DNA from 4 places in the Micromonospora sp. KLBMP9576 genome. Region 2 is predicted to be linked to each of the others. Evidence: riboswitches for the same ligand, from Rfam matches in the RefSeq annotation. Region 2 holds a riboswitch; each other region holds the start of a gene.

What was found. Region 2 has a riboswitch for cyclic di-AMP ahead of ACQ452_RS09555 (C39 family peptidase). Riboswitches for the same ligand answer to the same signal wherever they lie in the genome.
Region 1: it holds a riboswitch for cyclic di-AMP, as region 2 does, so the genes downstream of both, ACQ452_RS00460 (NlpC/P60 family protein) here and ACQ452_RS09555 (C39 family peptidase) in region 2, are expected to answer to the same signal.
Region 3: it holds a riboswitch for cyclic di-AMP, as region 2 does, so the genes downstream of both, ACQ452_RS02650 (coiled-coil domain-containing protein) here and ACQ452_RS09555 (C39 family peptidase) in region 2, are expected to answer to the same signal.
Region 4: it holds a riboswitch for cyclic di-AMP, as region 2 does, so the genes downstream of both, ACQ452_RS21130 (coiled-coil domain-containing protein) here and ACQ452_RS09555 (C39 family peptidase) in region 2, are expected to answer to the same signal.

Annotation. Positions count from the first base shown of each region.
Region 1 covers NZ_CP194567.1:92,166-99,403, reverse strand. Annotated here, with positions in the region: gene ACQ452_RS00470 (pyridoxamine 5'-phosphate oxidase family protein) at 1-486, opposite strand, end outside; gene dcd (dCTP deaminase) at 565-1,143, shown strand; gene ACQ452_RS00460 (NlpC/P60 family protein) at 1,213-2,253, opposite strand; cyclic di-AMP (ydaO/yuaA leader) riboswitch at 2,266-2,400, opposite strand; gene ACQ452_RS00455 (N-acetylmuramoyl-L-alanine amidase) at 2,640-4,661, shown strand; gene ACQ452_RS00450 (NlpC/P60 family protein) at 4,726-5,739, opposite strand; gene ACQ452_RS00445 (HDIG domain-containing metalloprotein) at 5,917-6,510, opposite strand; gene ACQ452_RS00440 ((Fe-S)-binding protein) at 6,623-7,238, opposite strand, start outside.
Region 2 covers NZ_CP194567.1:2,133,236-2,140,473, reverse strand. Annotated here, with positions in the region: gene ACQ452_RS09570 (D-ribitol-5-phosphate cytidylyltransferase) at 1-373, shown strand, start outside; gene ACQ452_RS09565 (CDP-glycerol glycerophosphotransferase family protein) at 410-2,119, shown strand; gene ACQ452_RS09560 (alpha/beta fold hydrolase) at 2,154-2,891, opposite strand; gene ACQ452_RS09555 (C39 family peptidase) at 2,998-3,843, opposite strand; cyclic di-AMP (ydaO/yuaA leader) riboswitch at 4,076-4,215, opposite strand; gene ACQ452_RS09550 (acyltransferase family protein) at 4,544-5,773, opposite strand; gene ACQ452_RS09545 (polysaccharide pyruvyl transferase family protein) at 6,085-7,238, shown strand, end outside.
Region 3 covers NZ_CP194567.1:542,500-549,737, forward strand. Annotated here, with positions in the region: gene ACQ452_RS02640 (helix-turn-helix transcriptional regulator) at 1-78, opposite strand, end outside; gene ACQ452_RS02645 (carbonic anhydrase) at 288-1,037, shown strand; gene ACQ452_RS02650 (coiled-coil domain-containing protein) at 1,209-2,225, opposite strand; cyclic di-AMP (ydaO/yuaA leader) riboswitch at 2,229-2,360, opposite strand; gene ACQ452_RS02655 (YibE/F family protein) at 2,527-3,861, opposite strand; gene ACQ452_RS02660 (hypothetical protein) at 4,144-4,665, shown strand; gene ACQ452_RS02665 (DUF305 domain-containing protein) at 4,813-5,376, shown strand; gene ACQ452_RS02670 (metal-sensitive transcriptional regulator) at 5,438-5,740, opposite strand; gene ACQ452_RS02675 (heavy-metal-associated domain-containing protein) at 5,892-6,101, shown strand; gene ACQ452_RS02680 (hypothetical protein) at 6,130-7,110, shown strand; gene ACQ452_RS02685 (heavy metal translocating P-type ATPase) at 7,121-7,238, shown strand, end outside.
Region 4 covers NZ_CP194567.1:4,820,821-4,828,058, reverse strand. Annotated here, with positions in the region: gene surE (5'/3'-nucleotidase SurE) at 1-515, opposite strand, end outside; gene ACQ452_RS21140 (1-phosphofructokinase family hexose kinase) at 512-1,489, opposite strand; gene ACQ452_RS21135 (SRPBCC family protein) at 1,667-2,134, shown strand; gene ACQ452_RS21130 (coiled-coil domain-containing protein) at 2,242-3,315, opposite strand; cyclic di-AMP (ydaO/yuaA leader) riboswitch at 3,329-3,460, opposite strand; gene ACQ452_RS21125 (cation diffusion facilitator family transporter) at 3,614-4,531, opposite strand; gene ACQ452_RS21120 (HelD family protein) at 4,609-6,726, opposite strand; gene ACQ452_RS21115 (alpha/beta fold hydrolase) at 6,870-7,238, opposite strand, start outside.

The DNA of each region.
Region 1 (7,238 bases), 2.0 Mb from region 2:
GTCGACGGTGGCCGCGCGGGGATCGAGCCACACCTGGACCGCGGGCCGGACGTGCCCCTCGCCGGCGCCGCGCGCGCCGCCGGGCTCGCGGCGGGCCAGCATCGCCACGTCGACGGTGAACTCGAAGACCCGCCAGTCGACCTGCGGCGCGGCCCGCTGGGTGCGGGCCAGCCGGGCAACCCGGGCCGGGTCGGTCACCGGCCGGGCGTGCCCGGCGACGTATGCCTCGTCGTCGCTCTCCTCCGGCGGGAAGGAGTGCAGCGCGTAGCGGCCGTCGCGCTCCAGGTCGCGCCGCTTGGGCGAGTCGACGACGAAGCAGAAGAGCCCCTCTTCCGTGATCACCGGGGAGACCGGGTGCACCCGGGGACCGCCGTCGGCGCGGACGGTGGCCAGGTAGCCGAAGCCAGGCCCGTACTGCTGCATGAGGAGGCGGATCCCGTCGGCGAGGCGGGGCTCGTCGACGGCGAACTCGGACCAGGAAGCCATGCGGACATTCTATCGAACAGATGTACTAAGCCGCACTCCGACACGCAGGTCACGCGCGTACCTCGCTAAGGTGTTCGGATGCTGCTCTCCGACCGCGACCTGGCCTGCGAGATCGAGGCGGGCACGCTCGCGCTGGAGCCGTTCGAGCCCACACTGGTCCAGCCGTCCAGCATCGACGTACGCCTGGACAAGCTCTTCCGGGTCTTCAACAACCACCTCTACACCCACATCGACCCCGCACAGCAGCAGGACGATCTCACGTCGATGGTCGAGGTGCCCGACGGGGAGCCGTACGTGCTGCATCCCGGCGAGTTCGTGCTGGCCTCGACGCTGGAGGTGATCTCGCTCGGCGATCAGCTCGCCGGCCGCCTCGAGGGAAAGAGCTCGCTGGGCCGGCTCGGGCTGCTCACCCACTCCACGGCGGGCTTCATCGATCCGGGCTTCTCCGGTCACGTGACCCTCGAGCTGTCCAACGTGGCCAACCTGCCGATCACCCTCTGGCCGGGCATGAAGATCGGCCAGCTCTGCATCTTCCGGCTCTCCTCGCCGGCCGAGCACCCGTACGGATCGGCCGTCTACGGCTCGCGCTACCAGGGGCAGCGCGGCCCGACCCCGAGCCGCTCCTGGCAGCACTGGCGCACCTGGCCGACGAGCTGACCCGCTCGCCCTGAGGCAGTACGGGCCCCTTGCGCGGCCGACGGCGGCGCAAGGGGCCCTCCCGACTGCTCAGCCTGGGCGGCCGTAGCTGTGGATGGGGCCGTCGTCGACCTTCTTCATCTTGATCGGCACCCCGGCGCGCGAGGCGTGCACCACCCAGCCGCCGCCGACGTACATGCCGACGTGATGCAGGTCGCTGTAGTAGAAGACCAGGTCACCCGGGCGTAGCTCGCCCCGGCTCACGGACGCGGTGGCCCGGCGCTGCTGCGCCGCGTTGTGCGGCAGGGAGACCCCGGCCTTCGCCCAGGCGGCGAGCATCAGGCCGGAGCAGTCGTACGAGTTCGGCCCCTCGGCGCCCCAGACGTAGGGCTTGCCGATCTGGGCGCAGGCGAACTTCACCGCGGTGCCGGCCGCACCGCCGGGGTAGCTGGCCGGGCAGGGGGCGGGGCGCAGCGGCCCACCACCGCCGTTGCCGTAGACCCGCAGCCGCAGCTTCTGCAACCGGTCGATCTCGGCGTTGATCTGCTTCTTCCTGGCCGCGAGCTGGGCCTCCGTGCGGGCGAGCTGGACGACCATCTCGTCCAGGGGCGCCTTCTTGCCGGCCAGCCGGTCGCGCAGCACGGTCACCTGCCGCACGTCCTGCTGCTGATGCTGGGCGAACTGGTCGAGCAGTTCGAGCTGCCCCATCACCTCGCTCGGCGAGTGGCTGCCCAGCACGGCGTTCAGCGCGGACAACCGCTCGCCCTTGTAGGCGCGCACGGCGAGCACGCCGACCTTCTCCATCGCCTGGTCGACCTGCGCCTGCAACGGCGTGATCTGGGCGGCGAGCGCGTCGGCCTGCCGCCGCCTGGCGGCCAGGTCCTGCCGGGTGGCGTTGTGCCGTTCGATGATCGGTTCGAGCTTGTTCCAGTCCTCGTCGATCTGCCGCTCGATCTCGGCGACGGTCGGTTCGGCGTGGGCCGCCGTGGCGCCGCCGGTCAGGACGACGGCGAACGCGGTGAGGGCGGCGAGGGCGGTGGTGCGGCGGTGCCAGCGTTGGCGCGGCGCAGCCGTCGTCGGGTCGGCGAGGGCCGACCGGGCGGACGGTGGCCGCGGGGCATGGTGTGCCACCGGGGTCCGTACTCCTTCTTCCGTACCGCCTACCGGGTTAGCTGACGGGTTCGGGCGGGAAGGGACGCCCTACCGCAGGGACTGCGGATTCACCCCGGGGAACCTGGGTCCCCGGCTCGCTCGGGAGCGACTCGGCGGTGTCGGCCGTCATCGCCCTGGTTGGACGGATGGTCACCGGCCCACGGAGGACCAGAGTAGAGACGACAGTCGTCGATCCACAAGCCTCCGGGCCATGACACTCCGTGCCGGTCCCGGTGCGGCGGCGCGCCGCAACCCGGGCGACGAAGATTTCCTTCCTTTTGAAGTGTGCGGTGGAAAGGTATTGACCAAAGCTGGTGAGCGGGGTGAAGGTGACCCCAACTTCGCCCGTCCGAACTGGGGGTTCGATGCACCTGTCAGCGACAACGAGGAGCAGACGCGTCCTGCTGGCCGCCGCCGTGGCTGCCGCCATGGTGACGACGCCGTTCGCGGCCACCGGCCCCGCCGCCGCCGCGCCCGCCACCGACCGGCAGCAGCAGTACGCCGCCGCGGCGGCCGAGTACGGCGTACCGGAGAGCGTCCTGCTCGGGGTCTCCTACCTGCAGTCCCGCTGGGACACCAACGCCGGCACGCCGAGCACCAGCGCCGGCTACGGCCCGATGCACCTCACCGACGCCGAGCACGTCGCCACCCTGCCCGGCGGCACCCACCACGACGAGGGCACCGAGGACCCGCGCGGCGACGACTCCCGGCCCTCCCTGGCCGGCGCGGAACAGCCGCCAGCCGACCCGCCGCCCGCCGAGGCGGCTCTGCGCACCCTCGACGCCGCCGCCGACCTCACCGGCGTCGGCGAGGAGGCACTGCGGACGGACGTCGCCGCCAACATCCGCGGCGGCGCGGCGCTGCTGGCCGCGTACCAGAAGGAGATCGGCGCCCCGGTCGGCGCCGGCACCGACCCGGCGGCCTGGTACGGCGCGGTGGCCCGGTACTCCGGCGCGGACAGCGCCGACGCCGCGGCGGCCTTCGCCAACGAGGTGTACGCCACCATCGCCACGGGCGACAGCCGGCTCACCGACGACGGGCAGCGGGTCACGCTGGCCGGCAGCGCGGTCCAGCCGCAGCGCTCCTGGCTGGACCGGCTGCGCCTGCGCAAGCTCACCCGGCCCGACGGGCTGGAGTGCCCCAGCGACATCTCCTGCGAGTGGATCCCGGCGCCGTACGAGAACTACGGCCCCACCCTGGGCGACTACGGCAACCACGACCTGGCCGACCGGCCCGCGCAGCAGAAGATCGAATACATCGTCATCCACGACACCGAGGGCTACTTCGGCCCCAGCGTCAACCTGGTCAAGGACCCCAAGCGGGTGGGCTGGCACTACACCCTGCGTTCTGTCGACGGCCACATCGCCCAGCACATCAAGACCAAGAACGTCGGCTGGCACGCCGGCAACTGGTACGTGAACTCCAAGTCGATCGGCCTCGAACACGAGGGCTTCGCGGGGCACGGCACCTGGTACACGGAGGCGATGTACCGCACCTCCGCCAAACTGGTCCGCCACCTGGCGCGGCAGTACAACATCCCGCTGGACCGCAACCACATCATCGGGCACGACAACGTCCCCGGCACCGTCGCCGCGAACGTGCGCGGCATGCACTGGGACCCGGGACCGTACTGGAACTGGTCGCACTACTTCGACCTGCTCAAGGCGCCGTTGAGGTCGACCGGCACGCACCGCACGGGGCTGGTCACCATCGACCCGGACTTCGCCACCAACCAGCCGCAGTTCACCGGCTGCAACCGGCAGCCCCCGGGCGTGCCGAACCCGCCCCCGGAGACGGCCCCCTGCCCGCTGCGCGGCTCGTCCGCGCTGGCCCTGCACAACGCGCCCAGCCAGGACGCGCCGCTGGTCAACGACATCGCGCTGCGGCCCGACGGCACCCCCAACACCATGTACGTCTCCGACCACGGCGCCCGGGTGTCGGCCGGGCAGACGTACGCGCTGGCCGAGGTGCGGGGCGACTGGACGGCCATCTGGTACCTCGGGCAGAAGGCGTGGTTCCACAACCCCGCCGGCGCCCGGACCGCCAACTGGGCCGTCGGCCTGGTCGCCACCCCGAAGGCCGGCAAGACCACGGTCCCGGTGTACGGGCGGGCGTACCCGGAGGAGGCGGCGTACCCGGCCGGCGTGCCGTACCAGCCGATCTCCCCCCTGCAGTACACCCTGTCGGCCGGCCAGCGGTACGCCGTCGGCGACGTGCTCCCCGGCGAGTACTACCGGGCCACCACGTTCGACGGCTCCGCCCCGGGTGACCGGACGGTCGTCCGCGGCGACAACCGGTACGTGCAGATCCAGTTCGGCCACCGCATCATGTACGTCAACCGCGACGACGTGAACCTGGTGCCGTCCCCGCTGGGCGCGCCCCGCTGATCCCACCGCACGACGAGGGCCCCCGGTCGATCCGACCGGGGGCCCTCTCGTTGCGCGCTGCGGGTCAGCCGGGCCTGCGGAACCCGGCCACCGGCATGGTGTTGATGCTGGAGACGTTGACCGGCTTGCTGGCCCGGGGCGCGTGCACCATCTTGTCGTTGCCGAGGTAGAGGCCGACGTGACTCAGGTCGGCGAAGAAGAAGACCAGGTCACCGGGGCGCGCCTCGGAGCGCGGGATGGCCTTGCCCTCCTTCCACTGCGCGCCCGTGAAGTGCGTCAGATGGATTCCCGCCGCCTTGTAGGCGTACTGGGTCAGGCCGGAGCAGTCGAACGAGTTCGGGCCGGTGGCACCCCAGACGTACGGGTCGCCGACCTGCGCGCAGGCGGTCCGGATCGCGGTGCGGGCCGCCTCGCTGACCACCCCGTTGATGGTCGGGCACTTCTCCGTCTTGACGGTCGTCACAGGCATCGACGCCTCGAGCTTCTTGATGTCGACGTCGATCTGCTTCTTCTTCGCCGCCAACTCGGTCTGCTGCTTCGTCTGGGTGGCGATCAGCGTGTCGAGCTTCCGCTTCTCCGCGTCGTACTTCTCGCGGACCCTGGTCACGCCCTGGAGCTGCCTGCGCTCGTTGGCGGCCAACCGGTCGAGCAGGGTCAGCTGCTCGGTGAGCGTGTCGGGCTTGGCGGTGAGCAGCAGCGCCCCGATGTCCTGGGACGGGCCGGAGATGTAGTAGCGGGCCGCGAGGTCGCCGACCCGGTCCATCGCCAGCTCGGTCTCCAGCGCCAACGGCTGGATCTTCTTCTCCAGGTCCGCCGCCTTCTTGGTGTTGGACTTCAGCTGCGCCCGCACCTTGTTGTACTGCTCGATGGTGGGCTCGAGCTGCCTCCACTTCTGGTCGATCGCGGCCTCGATCTCGTCGACCGAGGGCTCGGCGTACGCGGGCGCGGCCAGCATGCCGGCGCCCACCGCTGCCGCGGCGACCAGGGTGAGCAGACGGTGGGCGGCCCTACGCAGGCCACCCGGACGAGCAGACCGTCCCCGTGCGTGACGATGAGGGGGCGTGGTTGCCACCGGCACCGACTCCTTTTGCAACCCGGCCGCCGGGCGCCTCGCGTGAGGGAAGAGGGGCGAGACAGACGACCCACAGCGACCGGTGCCCAACATTAGGGAAGGCCAGCAGCGGAAGCAAGGCGACCAACGTCCACATCACACCTGTGCAATTCCGTCGGGCATCGGCAATTGTTGGTGGACGGCTCAGATCAATGGTTGCTGATAGCGGCGGGACAGTGACAGAAGGTCCGGCTCGCCGAACTTCTCCGCCAGCGCCGCGAACCGGGCCACCTTGTCCGCACCGAATTTCCGCACGCCGGCGGCGTACGACGCCGCGGTCAGGAACGTGGCCGGCGTCGTCTTGCTGTGGAACTTGTCGGCATACATGACCAGCTGTTCTTCCTCGGTCTCGGCCGTGTAGTCGGCCACCGGCAGCGGCAGGCGCTGCCGCAGCACATCTGCGCGGGTGAGCCCGACACCGGTGTGGTGGGAACAGAACCTGGCGAGGGACTCGGGAAGACCGAGTTCGCGTACCAACGCATGCCCCAGCACCCCGTGACGGATGTAGTTCTCCTGATCGAGTTGCCCCGCCGAGCCGTACAGGCGGTAGACGCCAATGTCGTGCAAAAGACTTCCCGCCCGCACCAGAGCCACGTCGAGAGCCGAGCGGCGCCGGTCGAGCAGTTGCTCCGCGAGGGCGCAGACGATCTGGCAGTGGCTGTGCACGAGTTCGAAGGCTTCCCCGGTCGGCGCGTACCGCTCGTGCAGCGCCCGGATCTGCTCGTCGGTCGGGATCATCACGCGATGATGATGGCCGTCGTGTCTCGCCGCCGCCATGGTCGGTCTGCTGAACGACGACGGCGGCGGCACCGGAGGGTGCCACCGCCGTCGAACGGCACAGGGGTACGCGTCAGTCGGCGACCGGCAACCGCTCGGTGTCGGTGCCGCCCGGCGTCTGCTCGGGCCGGACCGACCGGAGCAGCACGCTGGCCACGTCGACGACCTCGACCTGCTCGCCGGCGCCCTTGCCGTTCACCCCGTCGTTGAGCATCGTCGAGCAGAACGGGCAGCCGACGGCGACCGTCCTCGCCCCGGTGGCCATGGCCTCCTCGACCCGGTCCACGTTGATCCGCTTGCCGATCTTCTCCTCCATCCACATCCGGGCGCCGCCGGCGCCGCAGCAGAAGGAGCGCTCGCTGTTGCGGGGCATCTCGGTGAGCTCGCCGGCGATGGCCGTGCCCAGCACCTCGCGCGGCGGGGCGAAGACCCGGTTGTGTCGGCCCAGGTAGCAGGGGTCGTGGTAGGTGACGCCGCCGTCGACCGGCTGCACCGGGGTGAGCTTGCCGGTGGCGACCAGGTGGGCCAGGAGCTGGGTGTGGTGGACCACCTCGAACTCGCCGCCGAGCTGGCCGTACTCGTTGCCCAGGGTGTTGAAGCAGTGCGGGCAGGTGGCGACGATCTTCCGCTTGCTCTTCTCCCGGCCCTCGAACGCCTCGTTGAGGGTCTCGACGTTCTGCTGGGCGAGC
Region 2 (7,238 bases):
CAAGGGCCAGCTGCTGCTCTACACCTCCAGCTCCTACACCCGGGGCCGGGCCCGCTACGCGCTCTACTCGTCCACCAAGGCGGCCCTGGTCAACCTCACCCAGGCGCTCTCCGACGAGTGGGCGGAGTTCGGCGTACGGGTCAACTGCGTCAACCCGGAGCGGACCGCGACGCCGATGCGCACCAAGGCGTTCGGCGAGGAACCGGAGCACACCCTGCTCGCCGCGGAGACCGTCGCCCAGGCCTCGCTGGACGTGCTGATCTCGGAGCTGACCGGTCAGGTCATCGACGTGCGCCGCGCGCCCGGCGAGGTGCCGGCCCAGCCGGGACCGTCGCGGGCCGAGCGGATCGCCAGCCCCGCCGACGCCGGCTGACGCGGGTGTCGGGTTACGGCGGGAGACGGAGCCGACATGCGTGGTGACCTGGTTCGGAAGTTGCTCGCCCGCGCGCTGGCCACCGGCCTGGCCGTGCTGGCGTTCCTCGTCGTCGCGCTGACCGGCGCGACCGGCTGGGGGCTGGGGCTGGCCGTGGCCGCGCTCGCGGCGGCGGGTTGGGAACGACGGGTGCGCCCGGGTGCCGACAGCGCGGCGGAGACCGCCCTGGTCGCGGCGGCGGTCCTGGTCGGGTACGCCCGGCGCCTCGACGCCGGGTTCGACCCCGCGCTGGCCGCGACCGCGCTCGTCCTGCTGGGGCTGGTGCTGCTGGTCGGTCCGCTGCGCGACGCCGGCGGGCTGGAGGTGCGGGCCGCGAACCTTCCGGTGCGATCCTGGACGCCGCTGGTCACCGCCGCCCTCGGTGACGCGCTGTCGGTGCTGCTCGCCGTGCTGGCGCTGGCGGCCGTCGCGGGTCTGCCGGCCGGTGTCGCGCTGGCGGCCGTCGCCGTGGTGGCCGCCGGGGCCGCGGCGGTCGGGCTGGACCTGGCCCGGCGCCGGTTCCGGCCGGGCGCCGGCGGCTCGGCGGTGTCCCGTGCCCTGCGCCGGCACCAGCCCGAGTTCCTCCTGCACTTCTCCGCGCCCCCCGGCTCCGAATACCAGGTCACCATGTGGCTGCCGTACCTGGAGCGCATCGGCCGACCGTTCGTGGTGGTGCTGCGCGAGCCGGAGTTCCTGCCCACGGTGGCGGCGGCCACCAGCGCGCCGGTGGTCTACTGCCCGACCACCAGGGCCCTGGACGAGGCGCTGGTGCCGAGCCTGCGGGCGGCGTTCTACGTCAACCACGGCGCGAAGAACAGCCACTGCATCCGCTTCACCCAGCTCACCCACGTCCAACTGCACCACGGCGACAGCGACAAGGCCCCCAGCGCCAACCCCGTCTCGGCGATCTTCGACCGGATCTTCGTCGCCGGCCAGGCCGCCGTCGACCGGTACGCCCGCGCCGGGGTGGACATCCCGGCGGAGAAGTTCGTCGTCGTCGGCCGCCCCCAGGTCGAGTCGATCGAGGTACGCCCCGAGCCGGCGCACGGCCGGCGCAACCCGACCGTGCTCTACACGCCGACCTGGACCGGGCACAACGCGGACGCCGACTACTGCTCCCTGCCGGTGGCCGAGACGCTGCTACGCCGGCTGCTCGACCGGGGCGCGACGGTGATCCTGCGGGCCCACCCGTACACCTCGCAGAATCCGGCCTCGGCCCGGCGGCTGGGCCGGTTGACCGAGCTGCTCGCCGCGGACCGGGCCCGCAGCGGCCGGCAGCACGTCTTCGGTGCCGCCGCCAGCCGTGGGCTGACCCTGACCGAGTGCGTGAACCGCTCGGACGCGCTGGTCTCGGACGTCTCCGGGGTGGTGTCCGACTACCTCTACTCCGGCAAGCCGTACGCGCTGACGGACATGGTCGACTCCGGCGACCGGTTCCCCGAGCAGTTCCCGCTCGCGGGGTCGGGCTACGTGCTGCGCCGGGACATGTCGAACGTCGACGAGGTGCTGACCGCGCTGCTGGACACCGATCCGCTGGCCTCGGCGCGCTGGGCCACCCGCAGCCGCTACCTGGGTGACTTCCCCGCCGAGGCGTACGCCGAGGCGTTCCTGGACGCCGCGCGGCGCGAGCTCGACGCCGGTCGGGCGGTGCCCGCGTCCCGGGCGCCCGGTGGGCCGGGCCCCGTCGCCCTCTCCCCCACGCCCTGAGCCGGGCGCACCGGGCCCGTCCGGTCGCCCGAGTTCAGCGCCCGACGAGGCCCAGGACGGCCTGCGGGTCCTCGACGTGGGCGTTGTGTCCCAGGCCGGGCAGGGTGGCGACCGGCACGCCCAGCCCGTGCAGCTGCGCGTCGGTGACCATGGGGTCGTGTTCGCCGCGGGCCAGCAGCACCGGCACGTCGGTCGCCGCCAGCAGGGCGGGGAGGTCCGGTTCGCCCACGCCGAACGCGGCCGGGTCCATCGCCAGCCGCCAGCGGTCGCCGACCTGACGCAGCCCGGCCAGCACGGCGGGATGGTCCGGGGCGAGGAGCCCGGTCAGGCCGGCCACCCGCAGGTAGCGGCGGCCCGCCTCGTCCCGGCTGTCGAACCAGGTCACCGGCCGGGCGGCCAGGTCGGCCGCCTTCGCCAGCTCCGCCGGCGACCAGACGGCCTTGATCCCGATCCCGACGACGGCGTCGACCGGCAGCCCGCCGCCGCGGGCGGCCAGCGCCAGCCCGACGACACCGCCGAGGGAGTGCCCCAGCACGACGAGCCGGTCGCCCGCCTCGAGCCCCGCGGCGATCCGCGCGGCAAGCGCCGGGAACGAGTACCGCGGCAGCGGTGGGGAGCAGCCGTGACCGGCGAGGTCCGGTGCGAGCCAGCGCCCCGCCCACCGGCGCTCGAGCAGCGGCGCCCAGGGCAGCCACACGTCGCCGGTGGCACCCATGCCGTGCAGCAGCAGGAGCACCCGCCGACCGTCCCGGTCACCCGACTCGTCGGCCATGGGCGCAGTGTGCCACCGCGGGCCGGCCGGGGCGAGGGCCGTGACCCGGACACGACAGCGGGCGCCGGCCCCCGGGTGGGGGGCCGACGCCCGGCGGTGTCGTCGCTCAGGCGGAGTAGCCGCGGGTCGCGGCCCAGTTCGCCAGCGCGATGGTGCTGACCCAGTACGACGCGGCCGCCGGGTCCGCCGAGTCGGCGATCTTCACGGTCCGCCCCTCGTCCCGGTAGCCCACCACGGCAACGTAGTGGCCGCCGGGGAACGAGTGCCAGCCGCCGGCGGTGTCCGTGACGCTGCCGGCGACGTTCACCACGACGCCCCGCCCGGCGGAGATGGCCGCGACCACGTCGGCCTGGAGCCGGTCCATCTGGGCGGGGGTGGCGGCGCCGCCCGGGATCATCCGGGTCCGGTAGGGCTCGCCCTTCACGGTCGCGTTCAGCACCCGGGTGGTGTCCTGCGCGGAGTCGGTGCCCATCTCGTCGGTGCCGAGGCCGGCGCCGAGGGCGTCCTGGCTGCGCGCGATCCCGGCGGCGCTGAGCGCGTGCCGCACGGCCGCCGGACCACAGTTGTAGTACGTGGTCTGGGCCTGGTAGTCGTAGTCGAGGGTCTTCGACGCCGGGGCCTTGGCCGGCTCGGGCTCGCGGGTCGGGTCCGGGGTCGGGGTCGCGCTGGTGGCGCTGGCCGACGGGGTCGCGCTGGCGGTGGACGGGGCGGCGGTGGACGGGGCGGTCTCGACCCGGGCCTGACCGCGCGAGGCGACGGTGTCGTCGCGCAACTCGGCCGCGGCCACCGGGGCCTGCGCGGCGGCGGGGGCCTCGTCGGCTCCGGTCAGCAGCGCGCCGGTGCCCGACGCGAGCACCAACGCCACGGCGGACGCGGCGGCCAGCTGGTACGGACGCTCGGACGCGAGACGACGTAGCTGTCGCTTCAGGGGTTGCTTCACGATTTCCTCCACGGGCTCGGCGGGGGTGAGCGGCTGCCGGTCCGCGCCGAGGGCAGGGCGGACCGACCGCGCGGACGGGTGTCCGGGCGGGTGGTGGACCACTCAGGGAACGCGCCCGGGATGCCGGGCGCGTGACGGTGACCGGTGGGTCAGCTCGTCGCCCGGGGGCGGACGAGCGTGGGCACCGCGGCGCCGTGGAGACGGCGGGACGGCCGAGGGGCGGGTGGGTGCTGCACGAGGGTGGAACTCCTTCCGGCACCGCCGACCGGGTTAGCTGACGGATTCGGGCGGGAAGAGCGCCCTACCACGGGCCTGCGGCCCACGGATTCACCCCACAAGCACTGGGTCCCCGGTTCGTCTTGCACGATTAGGCGGGTCGGCGCGGCGTCACCTCCTGGTGAACGGGTACCGCACCGGACGCGCCGACATTACTGGCCGCCCGGCATCCCCGCCAACCCTCTCCCACCTGGTTAAACCTTGATCGGGAGACATTTTTTGCGGGCACTTCGCCACTGACGCGACTCAATGGGACGACCGTTTCGGGAACCCCTGTCGGGCGACAACGGGACGAGCGGCGGACTTCCGTGCCGAAATCCCGGTGGGAATCGACCGGGGCCGCCCCCGATGACCGTTTCGACCCCCGGGTGACCGGTGTCACGCAACCGGTCGGCGGTTTCCGGCCGCCGACGGCGCCCGGCCGACGTGCGGGGCCTCAGCGCGAGTCGACGTACGCCGACTCGGGGTCGGTGCGCGACCCGGCGGGCCGGGGACGCGGCGTCGCTTCGCCGCGCCGCCCCGCCGTCGCGCGGGTGCCGGGCCCCGCCCCGGGGCCCCCGCCGCCCGGCGGCGCGGGCCGGGCCGGGCGGCGCGGGCCGAGCAGCCGCATCATCGGCGTCTCGACGAAACGGTGCAACAGCCCGGCCAGGATCAGGTTGACCACCAGGAACCCGAGCACCACCAGCAGGCCCCACCAGCCGGGAAAGCCGACGCCCCAGTCGCCGGTGAGCCGCAGCACGCTGATCATCACCAGGACGTGCACCAGGTAGAAGGCGAAGGAGACCTCGCCGAGCCAGATCATCGGCCGGGACCGCCACGGCGAGCGCCGGCCCCGCACGTCCGCGTCCGCCGCCGCCGTGATGATCAGGATGTACGCCACCGAGAGCAGCGCCGCCCACAACTCGGCGCGGACCCACTGCGCGGCGACCACCCAGGTCGCCACGAAGAGCAGGCTGGCCACCGGCAGGCCCGGGCCCCGCCACCGGCCACGGCGCATCAGCTCGGCGGCGGCCACGCCCATCCAGAACTCCAGCGACCGCACGGGCGGGAAGATCTGGGTGAACCACCAGCGGCTCTCCTCCGGCACCAGGGCCTGGGCCGGCCAGAGCGCCAGGATCAGCAGCGGCACCGCGATCACCACGGCCCACAGCGCCCACGGCCGGACCCGGCGGATCAGCGGCAGCGCCAACGGCAGGCACAGATAGAAGAAGAGTTCGCAGGAGAGCGACCAGCTCACCGTGTTGACGCTGTAGAAGTGGCCACCCCGGGGATCCCAGGCCTGCAGGAGGAACAGGTTCTCCAGCGCGACGAACCGGTCCACCGGGTCGGCGAACCAGGCCGCGACCGCCAGGGCCGCCACCCAGAGCACCACGTGGTTCGGCCAGATCTTGGCCACCCGGCGACGCCAGAACGCCCGCCGGGTGTCGCCCGGGCGGGCCGACCAGACCAGCACGAAGCCGCTGAGGATGAAGAAGAACTGCACGCCGGAGAGGCCCAGGGTGAAGACCCAGTTCACCACCGCCTCGTGGCGGGGTTCGGCGATGATGCCCATCGTCCCGGCGTGGAAGCCGAAAACGAGCAGGGCCGCGACCCAGCGCAGCCCGGTCAGCGACGGCAGCCGGCTCGCCGGGGACGCGGGGCGGGCGGCCGGCGCGACGTCCGTCATGCCGGTGTCCCGACGATCGGCAGGGTCACCAGCAGCACGTACGTCTCCTCCTCGGCCGGCCTCGCCGGGCGCCCGAGGGTGCCCCGTGGCGGCCCGCCGGTCGGCGCCGCCCGCCGGGCACCCTACCCGCCGGGCCTGAAGCCCCGTTCCGTCCCGTCCGCGAGTGTCCGTTGTGCCCCATCCGGCGAGCACCGTCTCCCCCGGTGGGTCCGACCCGTTCGTCCCCCTTGCGGGGACCGCGCGGGAGTTTTCCGGTCCGTCCGAAGGCTGGCTAGTATTCCGGGAACCGAGGTGACGAGAGGCGGGCACGGATGCACCAGCGGATCCTCATGCGGGCGAAGAAGGGCCCGTTCGACGTCTACTCGCCCGAGGAGACGTACGAGCGGAACTGGATCGGCGAGAACAACGGCAACCTCGTCTTCAGCCACGCCGCCCACAAGCTCCTACGCACCGCCACCGCCGACATCACCGCCACCGAGTTCCGGGTCGACCCACGCGACGCCGACATGATCAACGAGCGGTACGACGTCTACGTGGTGCCGCTCGCCAACGCCTTCCGGCGCAGCTACGCCCACCGCGTCGCGACCATGACGAAGCTCATCGAGCAGCTCAAGATCCCGGTGGTGGTGCTCGGGGTGGGCGTGCAGACCGACGTCCACGGCAACCGGGACTACCTGCGCCCGATCGACGACGTGGTGACCGGGTTCGTGCGGGCCGTGCTCGACCGCTCGCACAGCATCGGCGTCCGTGGCGAGATCACCCGCGACTACCTGCGCGCCCTGGGCTTCTCCGCCGTCGACGTGATCGGCTGCCCGTCGATGTTCCTGCACGGCGACAGCCTGCGGGTGGAGAAGCGGAAGGCGGCGCTGGCCCCGGACGACCGGCTCGCGCTCACCGTCTCGCCGTACGTCGCGTCGATGGCGGAGATCATCGCCCGGCACCACGCCCGGTACCCGAACCTGCGCTACCTGCCGCAGGATCTCAAGACGCTCGGCACGCTGCTCTACGGCGACCGCCCCGGCGACCGGGGCAAGTCCAGCAAGATCCCGATCCACACCTCGCACCCGCTGTTCACCGAGGACAAGGTGCGGATGTTCGTCGACCCCTGGACCTGGATGGACTACCTCTCCGGCTTCGAGTTCGCGTTCGGCACCCGGATCCACGGCACCATCACCGCACTGGTCTCCGGCACGCCCGGCTACCTCTTCGCGCACGACTCGCGCACCCTCGAACTGGCCCGGTACTTCGACATCCCGCACCGGGTGATGAAGGAGGTGCCCGCCGACATCGACGCCGCGCAACTCTACGAGGAGGCGGACTACACGGCGCTCAACGACGGGCACAAGTCACGCTACGAGACCATGCTGGCCTTCCTCACCAAGCACGACCTCGGCAACGCCTTCGCCGACGGCGACAGCGCGGCCCGGTTCGACGCGCAGGTGCGGGCCACCACCTTCCCGCCCGC
Region 3 (7,238 bases), 1.6 Mb from region 2:
CAGCACGTGCCCGTGGTTGGTGAGGAAGGTCCAGTTGCGGGTGCTCCCGGTCTCCCCTGTCGTCGCCATGTCCGTCATCGTATGGCCCTCGCCGCGAGTTCGCTGCACGCCCTCGTGCCGGCGCGGGCCCCGCGGGGTGGGCCGTACCGCCGCCAGGGACCGGAAACACATGAAATCCATATCACGCATATCTTGACGTACCTTGCGCTGCGTGTGACGGTGGTGGCAGCCCGCGTCCGCCGTCGGCCCGGGTGACCAGGCCGTACACGTGTGGAAGCGGGTGGGCAATGAGTCGTCCCGGAGCACCAGGCACCCAACCGGGCCCGGAGCGCGCGCTCCCGGCGCCGACCGAGGGTGGCGCCCCGGTCCCCGTCGGCACGCCGCCGGCCGCCCCCACCGACCCGGGGCAGGCGCTCGCCGAGTTGCAGGCCGGCAACCGGCGGTTCGTGACCGGTGCCCCGCGCCACCCCAACCAGGACGCCGGACACCGCGCGGCGGTCGCCGACGGCCAGCACCCCTTCGCGGTGATCGTCGGCTGCTCCGACTCCCGGCTCGCCGCCGAGATCATCTTCGACCGGGGCCTCGGTGACCTGTTCGTGGTGCGCACCGCGGGCCACACCATCGGCCCCGAGGTGCTGGGCAGCGTGGAGTACGCCGTGACGGTCCTGGGCACGCCGCTGGTGGTGGTGCTCGGGCACGACTCCTGCGGGGCCGTCCAGGCGGCCCGTACGGCGGCTGCCACGGGCACCCGCCCGGTCGGGCACCTGTGCGCCGTGGTGGACGCCGTGGTGCCCAGTCTGCGCCGGGCCGCCGCCGAGGGTGTGGACGACATCGACCGGATCGTCGACATCCACATCGCGTACACCGTCGAGGCGATGCTGGGCCGGTCCGCCGTGCTCGCGGCCGAGGTGGCCGCCGGTCGCTGCGGCGTGGTCGGCATGTCGTACCGGCTGGCGGCCGGCGAGGCGCGGACGGTGGCCGCGGAGCCCGCCCGCGCACCCGCGCCGGCGGAGCCCGCCAGCGCCGCGCTCGCCTGACCGACCGCCGCCCTCGCGGCTCTCGGGCCGACGACCCGAGCCGGCTGCCCGCCTGCCGTCCGGCGCGGCCCTGCGGACGGTCCACGGCACACCGCTGCCGGGCGCGCGTCCAACACGACGCGAAAGGGCCGCCCCCGCGTCGGCGGGGCGGCCCTTTCGCGCGGGGCGTGGCTAGAGCAGTGACACGTGGACGTGGTCCGTGTGGTTCGAGGGACCGCTGTAGGACTTCCAGCCGGTCGCGGGGAACCAGATCTGCCGGTTCCAGATCACGTAGTAGATGCCGAGCAGTTCGGCGTTGCGGACCAGGAACGCGGTCAGGTCGTTGCCGTACCGGTAGGTGTCGTCGTTGTGCCAGGGGGCGAAGCCTCGGTTCTGCAGCGACCAGTCGCAGGCCCGGCCCTTCGGATGCTCGTACGGCCCGCCGGTGCGGTGGCAGCCGACGAACCGGTCGAAGCCCGCCCGCTTGACCTCCTTGTACATGTGCAGGGTGCGGGCGGTGACGCAGCCGGCGGTGGTGGGGTCGCTCTCGGTGCAGCCCTGCGGCTTCCAGTCGCCGTCGGCGGTCCGGCCCGGTGCCTGCCGGGCCACCGGTGACTCGGCGACGACCTTGCCCCCGGTGAGGCCCCTGCCGCCGACCAGCGCGAGCGCCTTCTCCGCCTCGCGCTTGCCGCGGGCCAGCTCGTTCCTCAGCTTCTGCTGCTCGCGGACCTCGGCGTCGGCCGCCAGCTTGGCCTGCTCGGCGCGGGCCTTGACCGCGTTCACCTCGGCGAGCTTCTTCGAGTTGACCAGATTGAGTTCGTCGAGGGCGGCGGCACGCCGGACGAACGAGTCGGGGTTGGCGGTGTCCAGCAGCATCGACACCGCGCCGATCCGCCCGGTCCGGTAGGACTGGGCGGCGATCTCGTTGACCTGTGGGGCCAGGAGCGCCAGCTCCGCCTGTGCGCGGCCGACCTCCAGGGCCAGCTCGCGCTGGCGCTTCTCCGACTTCTTCAGCTTGGCCTGGGACTGCACGTAAGCCCGGTTCCGGGCCTCGATCAGGTCGTCGAGCAGCTTGGGCTCGTCGTCGCCGTGCCCGGAGGGCTGGGGCGGGGTGGGTGCGGCCGCCGCCGGGAGCGGCCCGGCGAGGACCGCGAGGGCGGCGAACACGGCCACCACGGGCGTCAGCCAGCGGCGTAGGGGTGCCGTCACAGTTTTCCCTTCCATCGACCGCCGACCGGGTTAGCTGACGGGTTCGGGGCGGAAGTGGCCCCTACCGCTGTCGCGGATTCACCCCACGTGCCTGGGTCCCCGGCTCGCCTGGCGGCGATTGGGCGGCGGCACCGCAGGCGCCGCTGCGCGCCTTCGGCGGTGACCGGCAGCGAGGTTACCCGAGAGCGGGCCTGAGGATCTACGTCCCTAAGCCGACTAAATGCGTTATTTCGTAACAGCGCATGGTGACCAGTGACGCGATTATCAGGACGGACGTCCCGAATGGTCACGCTGCGCGATGTCACCATGCGGTGTCCGTGGTTCCGTCCCGTCCCGGCCGTCCGGTGGCGGTCGGCGCTTCCCCGGCGCGCGACCCGGCGAGCGCCGCCAGGGCCTCGGACCGGTCGGCCGCCGGCCGGTGCGCTGTCGCGTCGCCCCCGGCGGTGCCCGTGCCGCGCCGGCCGGCCGTGGTCACCAGGGCCGCCAGCCCCGTGGTCAGTGGTACGGCGGCGATCAGGCCGAGGGTGGCGACCGCGCTGCGGACGATCTCCTGGGCCAGGAACTCGCTGGTCAGGATCTGGGTCACCGCCCGCGAGTCGGCCGTGAGCAGGAGCAGCACCGGCAGCGAGGCGCCGGCGTACGCCAGCACGATGGTGTTCACCGTCGAGGCGATGTGCGCCCGGCCGACCCGGGTCGCCGCCCGGTAGAGCTGCGTACGCGACAGCCCGGGGTTGGCGTGCGCCAGCTCGGTGACCGTGGCGGCCTGTGTGACGGTGACGTCGTCGAGCACGCCGAGGGAACCGATGATGATCCCGGCCAGCAGCAGGCCGTGCAGGTCGACGTCGGCCTGGAGCATCGACAACGTGGTGGCGTCCTCGCTGCCGAACCCGGTCAGGTGGGTCGCGGCGGTGGCGATCGTGCCGAGGACCCCGGTCAGCACCAGGCTGCCCAGCGTGCCGAGCACGGCGACCGAGGTCTGCGCGGTCACCCCGTGGGTCAGGTAGAGCACCACGAACATGATCAGGGCGGCGCCGACGATCGCGACCAGCAGCGGCGGACTTCCGGCGCCGATGCCGGGCAGCACGAACGTCAGCAGGATGGCGAAGCTCGCCGCCAGGCCGGCCAGCGCCGCCAGCCCGCGCCACCGGCCGAAGGCGACGATCGCGGCGGCGAAGAGCGCCACGAGCCAGATCAACGGCGTGCCGCGCTGGTGCTCGGCGATGTTGTAGGTGCTGGTCGTCGGGTCGGCGGGGTCGGTGAGGACGACCAGGATGACCTCGTCGCCCACGGCGACGGTCGGCGCCCCGGGGCCGGCCGGCACCGGTGTGCGTACCTCCTGGCCGGCGTCGGGACCGTCGTCTACCCGGGCCGTGACCGTGCCGCAGGGGCCCGGCGGGCCGTCGGGACTCCCCTCCGGGATCTCCGGCGCCGGCGGGCACGGCTCGGTCACCACCCGCGTCACCGTGCCGTGGTAGCGGGGGGAGTCGGCACCGGCCGCCGGATCCGACGTGTCGCCGGGCCACAGCACCAGAGCCGCGATCAGCGTGGCGACGAAGAGGGGCACCACCGTCGCGGCGAGGATCCGCCGCACCCGCGGTGGGGCGGATCGGGTGGGGTGGGTGTGCTCGGCGCCCATCGAGTGCCTCCCAACGAATCCGGGGTGGGTTACGCGCCGGCCGGCGTCCCCACCCGGAGGTGGGTGGGCGGTTCCGCTGCCCGTGCGGGCGGGCGGGGCGGGCGGTGCGGGATCCGGAGGGCCACCGGCGAATGGTAGCCACCCCGGTATCCGGGCGCAGGTCGTGCGCGTGGTGTCGGGGCGTGGGCCACCGGCTGCCCCGCCGTCGGCGCCCGCCCGGGCGGGTGCCGCCCCGCGTGGTGGCCGCCCGGGCGGGCGGGCCGACGCGCTAGCGTGTCGGGTGTGCGGACGACGGTGCCGGCGGCGTGGGGAGCGAGGCTCCTGCTGCTCGCCTGCACGCTGCTCGGGCTGGCCGCGATGCACACCATCGGCCACGACTCGCACCCGACGGGGCATCCGGCCGCCCACGCCAACGCGCCCGCCCCGCACGCCAACGCGCCCGCCCCGCACGCCAACGCGCCCGCCGGGCCCGCCCCGCACGCGGACGCGCCCCGGCACGGCGGCACCGTCCCGTACGCCGTCGGGGTGGCTCTTCGGGACGTGGCGGGCTGCTCCGGCGGCTGCGCGGCCGAGCGGCTGCTGCCGTTCGGCGGCCCGGGCGGGGAACTGCCCGGCTGGGGTGTCTGCCTGGCCGTGCTGGGTGCCTTCGCGGTCACCCTGCTGATCGCCGCGCTGCTCTCGGCGGGCGTACGCGCCGTCGGCCCGCCGGGGCGTCGCACGGTCGGCGCCATCCCGTCGACCCGGGCCCCGCCGCCCCGGGCGGTCGGTCTGCGGCTCGCCACGGTCTCGGTGCTGCGCACGTAGGACCCCCCGACGCGGTCCGGCTCCACGCCGCTCCGCGTCCTCGTCGTGCCGCCTGCGTTCCGACACCGAAAGGCCTCAGACGTGACCACTCGTATCCTTGCGCGCCGTGCCGCCCTGGCCGGCGCCGCCCTGACCGCCGCCCTCGCGATGACCGCCTGCGGCGGCGACGACCACTCGTCCCCGGAACCGGGCCACGGCGCGCCCGGCACCGGGGGGCCGGCCGCCACGGCCACCGGGGCGGCCGCGTTCGGCGACGCCGACGCGATGTTCGCCCAGATGATGATCCCGCACCACCGGCAGGCGGTGGAGATGGCGGACCTGGCCGCGACCCGCGCGGCTGACCCGGAGGTCAAGCGGCTCGCCACGGAGATCAAGGCGGCCCAGGCGCCCGAGATCGCGACCATGAGCGGCTGGTTGGCGGCGTGGGGGCGGCCGGTGCCGTCGCCGGGAGCCGGAATGCCGCACATGGATCACGACATGCCCGGCATGATGTCCGACGCCGACATGAAGAAGCTGGCGGCGGCCTCCGGCCGGGAGTTCGACAGGCAGTTCCTGACCATGATGATCGCCCACCACGAGGGCGCGGTCACGATGGCCCGCGACGAGCAGGCCCGGGGCGTGAACGGGGAGGCCAAGGCCCTGGCCGGGCAGATCGTCAGCAGCCAGCAGGTCGAGATCGACCAGATGCGGGAGGTGCTGGGCCGCTTGTGACCGGTCGTCCCGGCGCCCCCCGTGGGGGCGCCGGGACGACGCGAGCGGGCTCGGCCGGCGGTCAGCCGCGCTTCATCAGGCGGCCGACCGCGGCCATCATCTCGGTGGCCATCTCGTCGGCCCGGCCGTCGGCCGCGCCCTCGTGCATGCAGTGCCGGGTGTGCCCGTCGAGCAGCCCGAGCGCGACCTTGTCCAGCGCGGCCTGGATCGCGGAGATCTGGGTGAGTACGTCGATGCAGTAGCGGTCGTCGTCGACCATCTTCTCGATGCCACGGACCTGCCCCTCGACGCGGCGCAGCCGCGCGAGCAGCTGATCCTTGCTGGCGGTGTAGCCCCTGGTCGGGGCGGGCGTCGGTGTGGTCATGGGGTCGAGGATAGCGTACCCCTCGGGGGTATGGTAGGTTCCTCCCTGGCCGGGATACCCCCACCGGGTACCGGTACCGAGGGCGGGAGCCCGATCGCCTCCGATTTACCCCAGGGGGGTATAGGATGGCGACGTCGAGAGGAGAGATTCCATGGTCACCACGACGTACCAGGTGCAGGGCATGACCTGCGGGCACTGCGCCAACGCCGTAAGCACCGAGGTCGGCGCGATCCCGGGCGTCAGCGACGTCCAGGTCGACGTCGCCGCCGGTCGGGTCGACGTCACCAGCGACGGCCCGTTGGACACCGACACCGTGCGCGCCGCCGTCGACGAGGCCGGCTACGACCTCGTCGGCGCCTGACGGCGGGCACGGGGAAACGAGGCACACAATGAACACGGCGACGAAGCTGAGCGGTTTCGCCCTCGGCCTCGCGGTGGTGTTCGGCGCGACGTACGGGGTCGGCCGGGTGGCCGACCCCGTGGCGCCGCCCGTCGAAGCACCGCACGACGCCACCGGGGGCCACGGGACCGACGGCGAGGCCGGACACGGGGGCGACAACGGCGCGACGGAGCGCCTGCCCGGCGGCCTGCTCGTCTCCGACCGCGGCTACACCCTGCGGCTCCTCGACGCACCCGCCGGACAGTTCACCTTCCAGGTCACCGGTTCCGACGGCCGGGCCGTCACCGCGTACGACGTGGCGCACGACAAGCGCATGCACCTGATCGTGGCCCGCCGCGACCTCTCCGGCTTCCGGCACGTGCACCCGGAGATGGCGCCGGACGGCACCTGGCGGGTCGACTCGCCGCTCGCCGGGCCCGGCGTCTGGCGGGCGTTCGCCGACTTCACCCCCACCGGTGCCGAGGCCCTGACCCTCGGCGTCGACGTGACCGTCCCCGGCGCGCTGACCGGGCGGCCCCTGCCCGCCCCGGCGACCAGCACCACGGTCGACGGCTACACGGTCACGCTCGCCGGCGCACCCGAGCCCGGCCGCACCGCCGAGCTGAACCTGACCGTGCGCCGCGACGGCCAGCCGGTCACCGACCTGGAGCCCTACCTGGGGGCGTACGGCCACCTGGTGGCGCTGCGCCAGGGCGACCTGGCGTACCTGCACGTGCACCCGAACGGCGAGCCCGGTGACGGGCGCACGGCCCCCGGCCCCGACGTGAGCTTCTCGGCCGAGGTGCCGTCGGCCGGCGCCTACCGGCTTTATCTCGACTTCAAGCACGGCGGCGTCGTGCGTACCGCCGAGTTCACAGTCGTCGCGGGCGGCCCGGCCGCGCCGACCGCCCCGGCGGCGGGCACGCCCGCCGCCACGAACTCCCCGACCGCCGACGCCAGCCATGGCGTCCCCGGTCACGGGCACGACTGACGGGACCGTGATGACGACCAGCAAGCCCCTGCCGTACGCGCCGAACCAGATAGAGCTGGTGATCGGCGGAATGACCTGCGCCTCCTGCGCCGCCCGGATCGAGAAGAAACTGAACCGGCTGGACGGGG
Region 4 (7,238 bases), 2.7 Mb from region 2:
ACCCGGGCGGCGGTCGCCCAGTGCCGCTCGGCGTCGCGGACCCGGGCGGCGGCGGCCACCGCGGCACCCCCGCTGGCGGCCGTGGCCTCCCCGGCCGAGAGCACGTCGAGCGAGACGGCCATCGCCCGGCAGCCGTTCGCCGCGGCGGTGAAGGCGGCGCCGACCGTGCCGGAGTGCAGCACCGCGCGGCCGGCGTTCGCGCCCCGGTTGATGCCGGAGAGCACCACCGACGGCGGCGGACCGAAGGCGCCGTGCAGCGCGATCAGCGTGATGAAGCCGGGGGAGCCGCCGACCCCGAACGCCGGCACCTCCGGCAGTTGTGGCAGCGGGTGCTCGTGGACCACCACGTGCCCGTCGCGCTCCACGGCGGTCATCGCGGCGCTGGTGCCGCTCGCCTCCTCCAGCGGCGCGGCGACGACCACGTCCAGGCCGCGGTCCGCCGCCGCCCGCGCCAACGCCTGGATGCCCGGCGCGGCGATGCCGTCGTCGTTGGTGATCAGCACCCGCAGTGTCATCGCTCGACTGCCCGGCCGGCCAGTTCGTCGGGGGTGGTCCGCTCCTGCGGCCGGCAGCCGGCCGGTACGAGGCGTACCCGCTCCACCAGGCCGGTGATCGAATCGATCCGGCCGGTGCCCAGGCCGTGCCGGGTCACGTTGAGCGCGCCGGCCGCCGCCCCGGTACGGATCGCGGTGCGCACGTCCCCGCCGCGCGCCACCACGGCCGCCACCCCGGCGGTCATCGAGTCGCCCGCCCCGCGTGGGTCGGCCGCCTCCAAGTGGGGCATCTCCACCTCGAAGGCCTCGCCGTCGACCAGGGCGAGCGCCGGCTTGTCGGCCCGGCTCACCACCACGTTCTCGGCGCCGGCGGCGTGCAGGTCGTACAGGGCGCGGGTGAGCTGCTCCTCGTCGTCGCCGTCGGCGCGACCGTCGGCGATCAGCTCCTCGTGACTGATCTTGAGGAAGAAGACCCCGCTGTCCAGCACGGCGTCGAGGTGCTCGCCGCAGAGGTCGACCACGACCCGGCTGCCGTTGGCCCCGAGGTCGGCGGCGAAGCGCCGGTAGAGGTCGGCCGGGACCAGCGACGGTTCGTTCGGTCCGCTCAGCACGCTGACCGTGGCGCGCAGCCCCTCGCCGAGCGCCAGGTTGTAGAGCTCGTCCAGCTCGTGGCGGCTGAGCGGCTGGCCGGGCACGTCGACGATCTCGTGCCGGGAACCGTCGCGGCGGTCGTGCACGTACCCGCCGCTGCCGGACTCGCGCAGCACGACCTTGAGGTCCACCCCCTCGCTGACCAGCAGCGGCTCAAGCACCTGGCCGATCTCGCCGCCGAGGGCGGTGCAGAGCACCACGTCGACCCCGAGCGACATCACCATCCGGGCCTGCCAGACGCCCTGCCCGCCGGGGTGCAGGTGCAGCTCCGGCGCCTCGCTGGGCTGGTCGACGGTCACCGTCAGCCGGGGCGTGGGCGCGAAGACCATCACGTGCCCGCTCATCCGTCGTACCCGCCCATACGCCCAGTCCTCGCCAATCGACACTTTTGGGGACAATCCATGAACTGACCGTAGCGGGAGCGGTGCCCGGACGTCCGGACTCCGGGGGCGATCGGCGCGGCGTTGCCAGCACGCCCGGCATACGCGACGATCGGGCGACCATCGACGGTGGGAGACGGCGTGCTCAGGCGGGACTGCTTCAGCTACACCATCCAGGCGCGCTGCTCCGTCGCGCGGGCCGCGGCGTTGCTCGTGGACCTGCGCCGGCAGGAGGACCTGCATCCGCTGATCGTCCGGGTGCGCCGGGTGCCGCCCCGCCCCGGCGCGCGCGCCAGCTACGACATCACCGATCGGCTGCCCGTCGGGCCGGTGCGCCTGACGACCACCTACCGGGCCGACGTCCTCGTCGACGACCCCGACGAGATCGTCACCGTGGCCCGGCAGTGGCCCGCCACGACGGTGCGCAACCACACCCGACTGCGGGCGGAGCCCGACGGCGTGGTCCGCATCGACGTGGAGATCACCCTCGCCGCGCCCGCACCGCTGTTCGGCTACGCGTTCCGCCAGGCCCGTGCCGCACACCTCGGGCTGGCGGCCCGCCTCGGCGCCGCCCTCGACCGGCACCCGCCCGAGCCGTCGACCGACTGACCCCACGACGGCGCCGGCCCCGCTCGCGGCGGACGCGATCGGGGCCGGTCAGGTCGGGCGGTCCGCCCGGTGGCCCGCGTCGTGCGGGGTCACCGGGGGCGCGGGCGTCAGTACACCGACAGGTGCACGTGGTTGGTGTGGTCGCTGGAGGGGTCGCCGTTGGCTCCGCTGTAGGACTTCCACCCGCTGCTCGGCAGCCAGATCTGCCTGTACCAGATCACGTAGAGCACGGCGAGGCGGTCGGCGTTGCCCACGAAGTACGCCGCCAGGTTGTTGCCGTACGTCCGGTCGCCGCCGCTGGCGTCGCCGCCGAAGCCGCCCTTCTGGGCCGCGAAGTCGCAGGCGCGGCCCTTCGGGTGCTCTCCGGAGCCGCCGGAGCGGTGGCAGGAGACGTAGCGGGTGAAGCCGGCGGCCTTGGCCTGGTTGAGCGCGTGCAGCGTGCGTGGGGTGATGCAGCCGTTGGCGGGGGTGGGATCGTTGACGCTGCACGACTCGGAGGGCCAGGAGCCGTCGGAGTTGCGCGGCGCGGCGCGCGCGGTCTTGTTCGAGGTGCCGCCCGGCGAGGTGCCCCCGCCGGCCGACTGCTGCCGCTGCTGGTTGTTGGCGACCGTCAGCGCCCGTTCGGCCTGCTCCTTGCGCTTGGCCATCACGGTGACCTGCTTGCTCTGCTCCCGGATCTCGCCGTCGAGGGCGAGCTTGGTGCGGGCGACCTCGTCGCGGGTCTCCTGGAGCTGACGCAGTGCGCGGTCCTCGTTGGCGGCCACCGCGTCGAGGGCGGCGGCGCGGTCCATGAAGCCGTCGGGGGAGCCGCTGTTGAGCAGGGCGGACGCGACGCTGAGCCGGCCGGTGCGGTAGGCGGCCTCGGCGATCTCTCCGACCTTGGCCGTGCGCGAGGTCATCTCGACCTCGGTGCTCTTGAGCTGCGTGGCGAGCTGCTGTTGCCGCTTCACCGACGTGCCCAGGGCGCGTTTGGCGTCGAGGTAGCCCTTGCTGGCGGCCTCCAGTTGGGACCGCAGGGCGGGGGTGCCGCCCTCCTCGTCCTGGCCGGGTGCCGCCGCGGCCAGGCCGGCCCGGGCGGCTGTAGCCGGGGCGGCGGTGACCGGTGCCACCGCGCTGCCGAGGGCGAGCGTCGTGGCGATCAGGGCCGCCGTACGGGCGGCGCGTCGTCGTACGGGTGCCATCACTGGCATACACGTGTCCTTCCGTCAGCCGCCGACCGGGTTAGCTGACGGGTTCGGGACGGAAGATCCCTACCGCTGACGCGGATGCACCCCACGAACATGGTTCCCCGGTTCGCCCCGTCGGGCGATTAGGCGGCGGCCACCGCCGGCACCGGTGGGTGCCGCCTGGCGGAGGCCGAAGCCGAGCCTACCGGTGCCGGTGTGACAGGGGCAGCCCAGGTGACGTACGGTGCGCGTCTGCTGTCAGTCAAATCCGGCATAAGCCCACAATACTCTCCCAGACTTAAGGTTGTGCTCATTACCACTCGACTGCCTCACAGGCCCCGGGCGACGCTCCGGGTTCGAGTTGCAGCGTGGCGTGCGCGATCTGGAAGTCCTCGCGCAGCGCGGCCCGGGCGGCGGCCAGCACCGCACCTACCTCCGCGTCGGGGGCCAGGCTCAGGTGCGCCGAGACCACCTCCATCCCGGAGGTCAGCGTCCAGACGTGCAGGTCGTGCACCTCGGCGACGCCCGGCACGGCGGCCAGCCGGTCGTGCACCGCGGTGACCTGGAGGTGCTCCGGTGCGGCCTGCACCAGGATCCGCAGGGCGGCGCGGGCCAGCCGCCAGGTGCGCGGCAGGATGAACGCCCCGATCGCGACCGCCACCAGGGGGTCGGCCCACCACCAGCCCGTGGTGACGATCAGCAGGGCGGCCCCGATCACGCCGAGCGACCCCAGGAGATCGCCGAGCACCTCCAGGTACGCGCCCTGGAGATTGATGCTCTCCTTCGCCCCGGCGCGCAGCAGCGCGAAGGCGCCGATGTTGGCGAGCAGGCCGAGCACGGCGACCACAAGCATCGGGCCCGCCAGCACCTCCGGTGGGTCGCCGAAGCGGCGGACGGCCTCGATCACGACGTAGACCGCGACGCCGGAGAGCAGTACGGCGTTGGCCAGCGCGGCCAGCACCTCCAGCCGGTAGAGGCCGAAGGTGCGCTGCGGGTCCGTGACGGCCCGGCGGGTGGCGGAGATCGCGGCGAGCGCCATGCCGATGCCGAGCACGTCGGTGAACATGTGCCCGGCGTCGCTCAGCAGGGCCAGTGAGCCGGTGCGGAAGGCGGCCACCGCCTCCACCACCATCAGGCCGGCGAGCAGCCCGAACGCCGCCCAGAGCCGGCCCCGGTGGCGGTGTGCCGCGTTCGCCACCGACCCGTGATGGTGGTCATGACCTGCGCCCACGCGCCCATCCTCCCTCGGGGGATCCGGATTCGCGTTCAATTTATGCTCACATCGCTATGTGTGCAAGTAAGGGGTCCTCAGTCGATCGGGTCGACGGTGGTCAGCCGCTGGGTGGCCCGGGACAGTGCCACGTAGAGCGTCCGCACCCCCGACCCGGGGTCTGCCCGGATCTCGCCCGGAGCGACGAGGACGACCCCGTCGTACTCCATGCCCTTGGCCTCCAGGCTCGTCACCACCTGCAGGCGCCGCGCGTCCAGCCCGCCCAGCCAGCCGGCCACCTCGTCGCGCCGGGACGCCGGGGTGATCACACCGACCGTGCCCTCGACCTCGGTGAGCACCGTCGCGGTCGCCGCCACCACCGTGGCCGCCAGCTCCGGGTGCGGCACCGTCAGCTCGACCGGGTCGACACCCGTGGAACGCACCGCCCGGGGCAGCGGCAGATCCGGGTGCAGCCGGCGGATCTCGGCCGCCGCCACCGCGAAGATCTCCGCCGAGTTGCGGTAGTTGGTCGTCAGGGTGAAGTGGTGCCGCTTGCGCCGGCCCAACGCCTGGTCCCGGGCCCGGGACAGCTCCTCCGGGTCCCCCGTCCACGCCGTCTGGGCCGGATCGCCCACCACCGTCCACGAGGCCAGCCGGCCGCGCCGGCCGACCATGCGCCACTGCATCGGCGAGACGTCCTGCGACTCGTCGACCACCACGTGCGCGTACTCCCGGTAGTCCTCCGGACGCTCCCGGCCCGCCTCCCGGGCGGCGCGCTGCCGGTCGGCGTAGGTGCTCAACTCGCGGACCCCGCCGGCCAGCTGGTACGGGTCGCGCTTCGCCCGGGCCGGCCGCATCGGCTTGCCGAGCAGCGCGTCCAACTCGTCGAGCAACGCGATGTCGGCGATCGTCAGCCCCGCGGAATCCAGGCTCCGGTACGCGTCGGTCAGCAGCCGGATCTCGGCGCGGGAGAGGATCCCGTCGGCGTAGCGGTGCAGCCGGTCCGGGCGGGCCAGCCAGCCCAGCACGTGCCGGGGGTGCAGCCGGGGCCACCAGGCCTTGAGGAACTCCCGGAAATCCGACCGCTCGGCAAGCTCGCTCTCGAACGCGCGCTGCTCGGGCAGCCGGCCGACGCCCAGCCGCCGGGCCTGCGCCCAGAGCGCCGCGAAGACCCCGTCGAAGCCGACCCGGCGCACCTCGTTACGCCGGGCGCCCCGCGACAGCGCCCGCTCCCGGATGCCGTCCAGCTCGCGACGCTCCAGCCGCAGCAGCGACCCCCGGTACAGCAGGCGCAGCTCGCCCGGGCCGTCCGGCACCGCGTCGCGCGCCGCCCGCTCCAGCACCCGCCGCATCCGCAGCGAGCCCTTGACCGCCGCGACGGCCGGCGAGTCGGCGCGGGTGGCCGCCATGCCCGGGAAGAGGGTGCCCAGCGAGTGCAGGGTGGCGGTGTTCTCGCCGAGCGACGGCAGCACCGAGGCGATGTACTCCACGAAGACCGAGGACGGGCCGACCACCAGGATGCCGCCGCCGGCGTACCGGCCCCGGTCCGAATAGAGCAGGTACGCGGCCCGGTGCAGGGCGACGGCCGTCTTGCCGGTGCCCGGCCCCCCGGACACGATCGTCACGCCCGAGCCGGGGGAGCGGATCGCCTCGTCCTGCTCCCGTTGGATGGTGGCGACGATGTCGCGCATGCCCCGGCCGGTGGCCTTCGACAGCGTGGCCAGCAGCGCGCCGTCGCCGACCACAGCCATCTCGGCGGGGGCGGCGACCGGATCGAGCAGGTCGTCCTCGATGCGGGTGACCCGCTCACCCGAGGACTGGATCGTGCGCCGCCGCACCACGCCCAGCGGCTGCGCGGGGGTGGCCTGGTAGAAGGCGGCGGCGGCTGGGGCCCGCCAGTCGACCACCAGGGTCGACGCGTCGCCGTCCCGGATGCCCAGCCGGCCGACGTGCAGCACCTGCCGGTCGAGCAGGTCCAACCGGCCGAAGACCAGGCCCTCGTGCTCGGCGTCCAGCATGTGCCGCCGCCGCGCGGCGTGGAACACCATCGCGTCGCGCTCGACCAGCGCCCCGAAGTTGCCCACCCGGGCGTGCCGGTAGCCCTCCTTCTCGGCGTCGACCGCCGAACGGCGCAGCTCGGCCAGCCGGGCGTACACCCGGTCGAGATGCCGCTGCTCGACGGCGATCTCCTGTTCCAGGGTGGTCTGGTCGGTCACCGCTCGCTCCTCCTGACGTCGGCGGCGCGCGGCGCGAACCGCGCCAGGCCAACCGCAAGAGGGTACGGCCCCCGCCCCACCGGCGGCGCAACCGGTACGGGAAAGAAACCCTCGTCACGGCGCCGCGCTCCCGGGCGGGCGGCTCACGCCTCGCGGGTGCCGGCCGTCCGGGCGGTGCCGGCGTCCTCCGTCGGCGCGTCGGTGGCGGCCAGCACGCGACGGAGCACGCCGCCCAGCGCGGCGTTGACCTCGTCGGGGCGCTCCATCATCAACATGTGCCCGGCGCCGGGGCACACGGTCAGCTCGGTCGCCGGCAGCGCGGCGGCGATCGACTCCGCGCACGGCGGCGGGGTGAGCCGGTCCCGGTCGCCGACCAGGGCCGCGGCCGGCAGGTGGGCGAGCGCGGCGAGGGTGTCCAGCCGGTGCTGCGTGCCGATGGAGGCGCGGAACCCGCCGATCGAGCGCAGGGACGCGCGGGCCACCGCCGAGGTGACCAGCCGGATGTCGTGCGC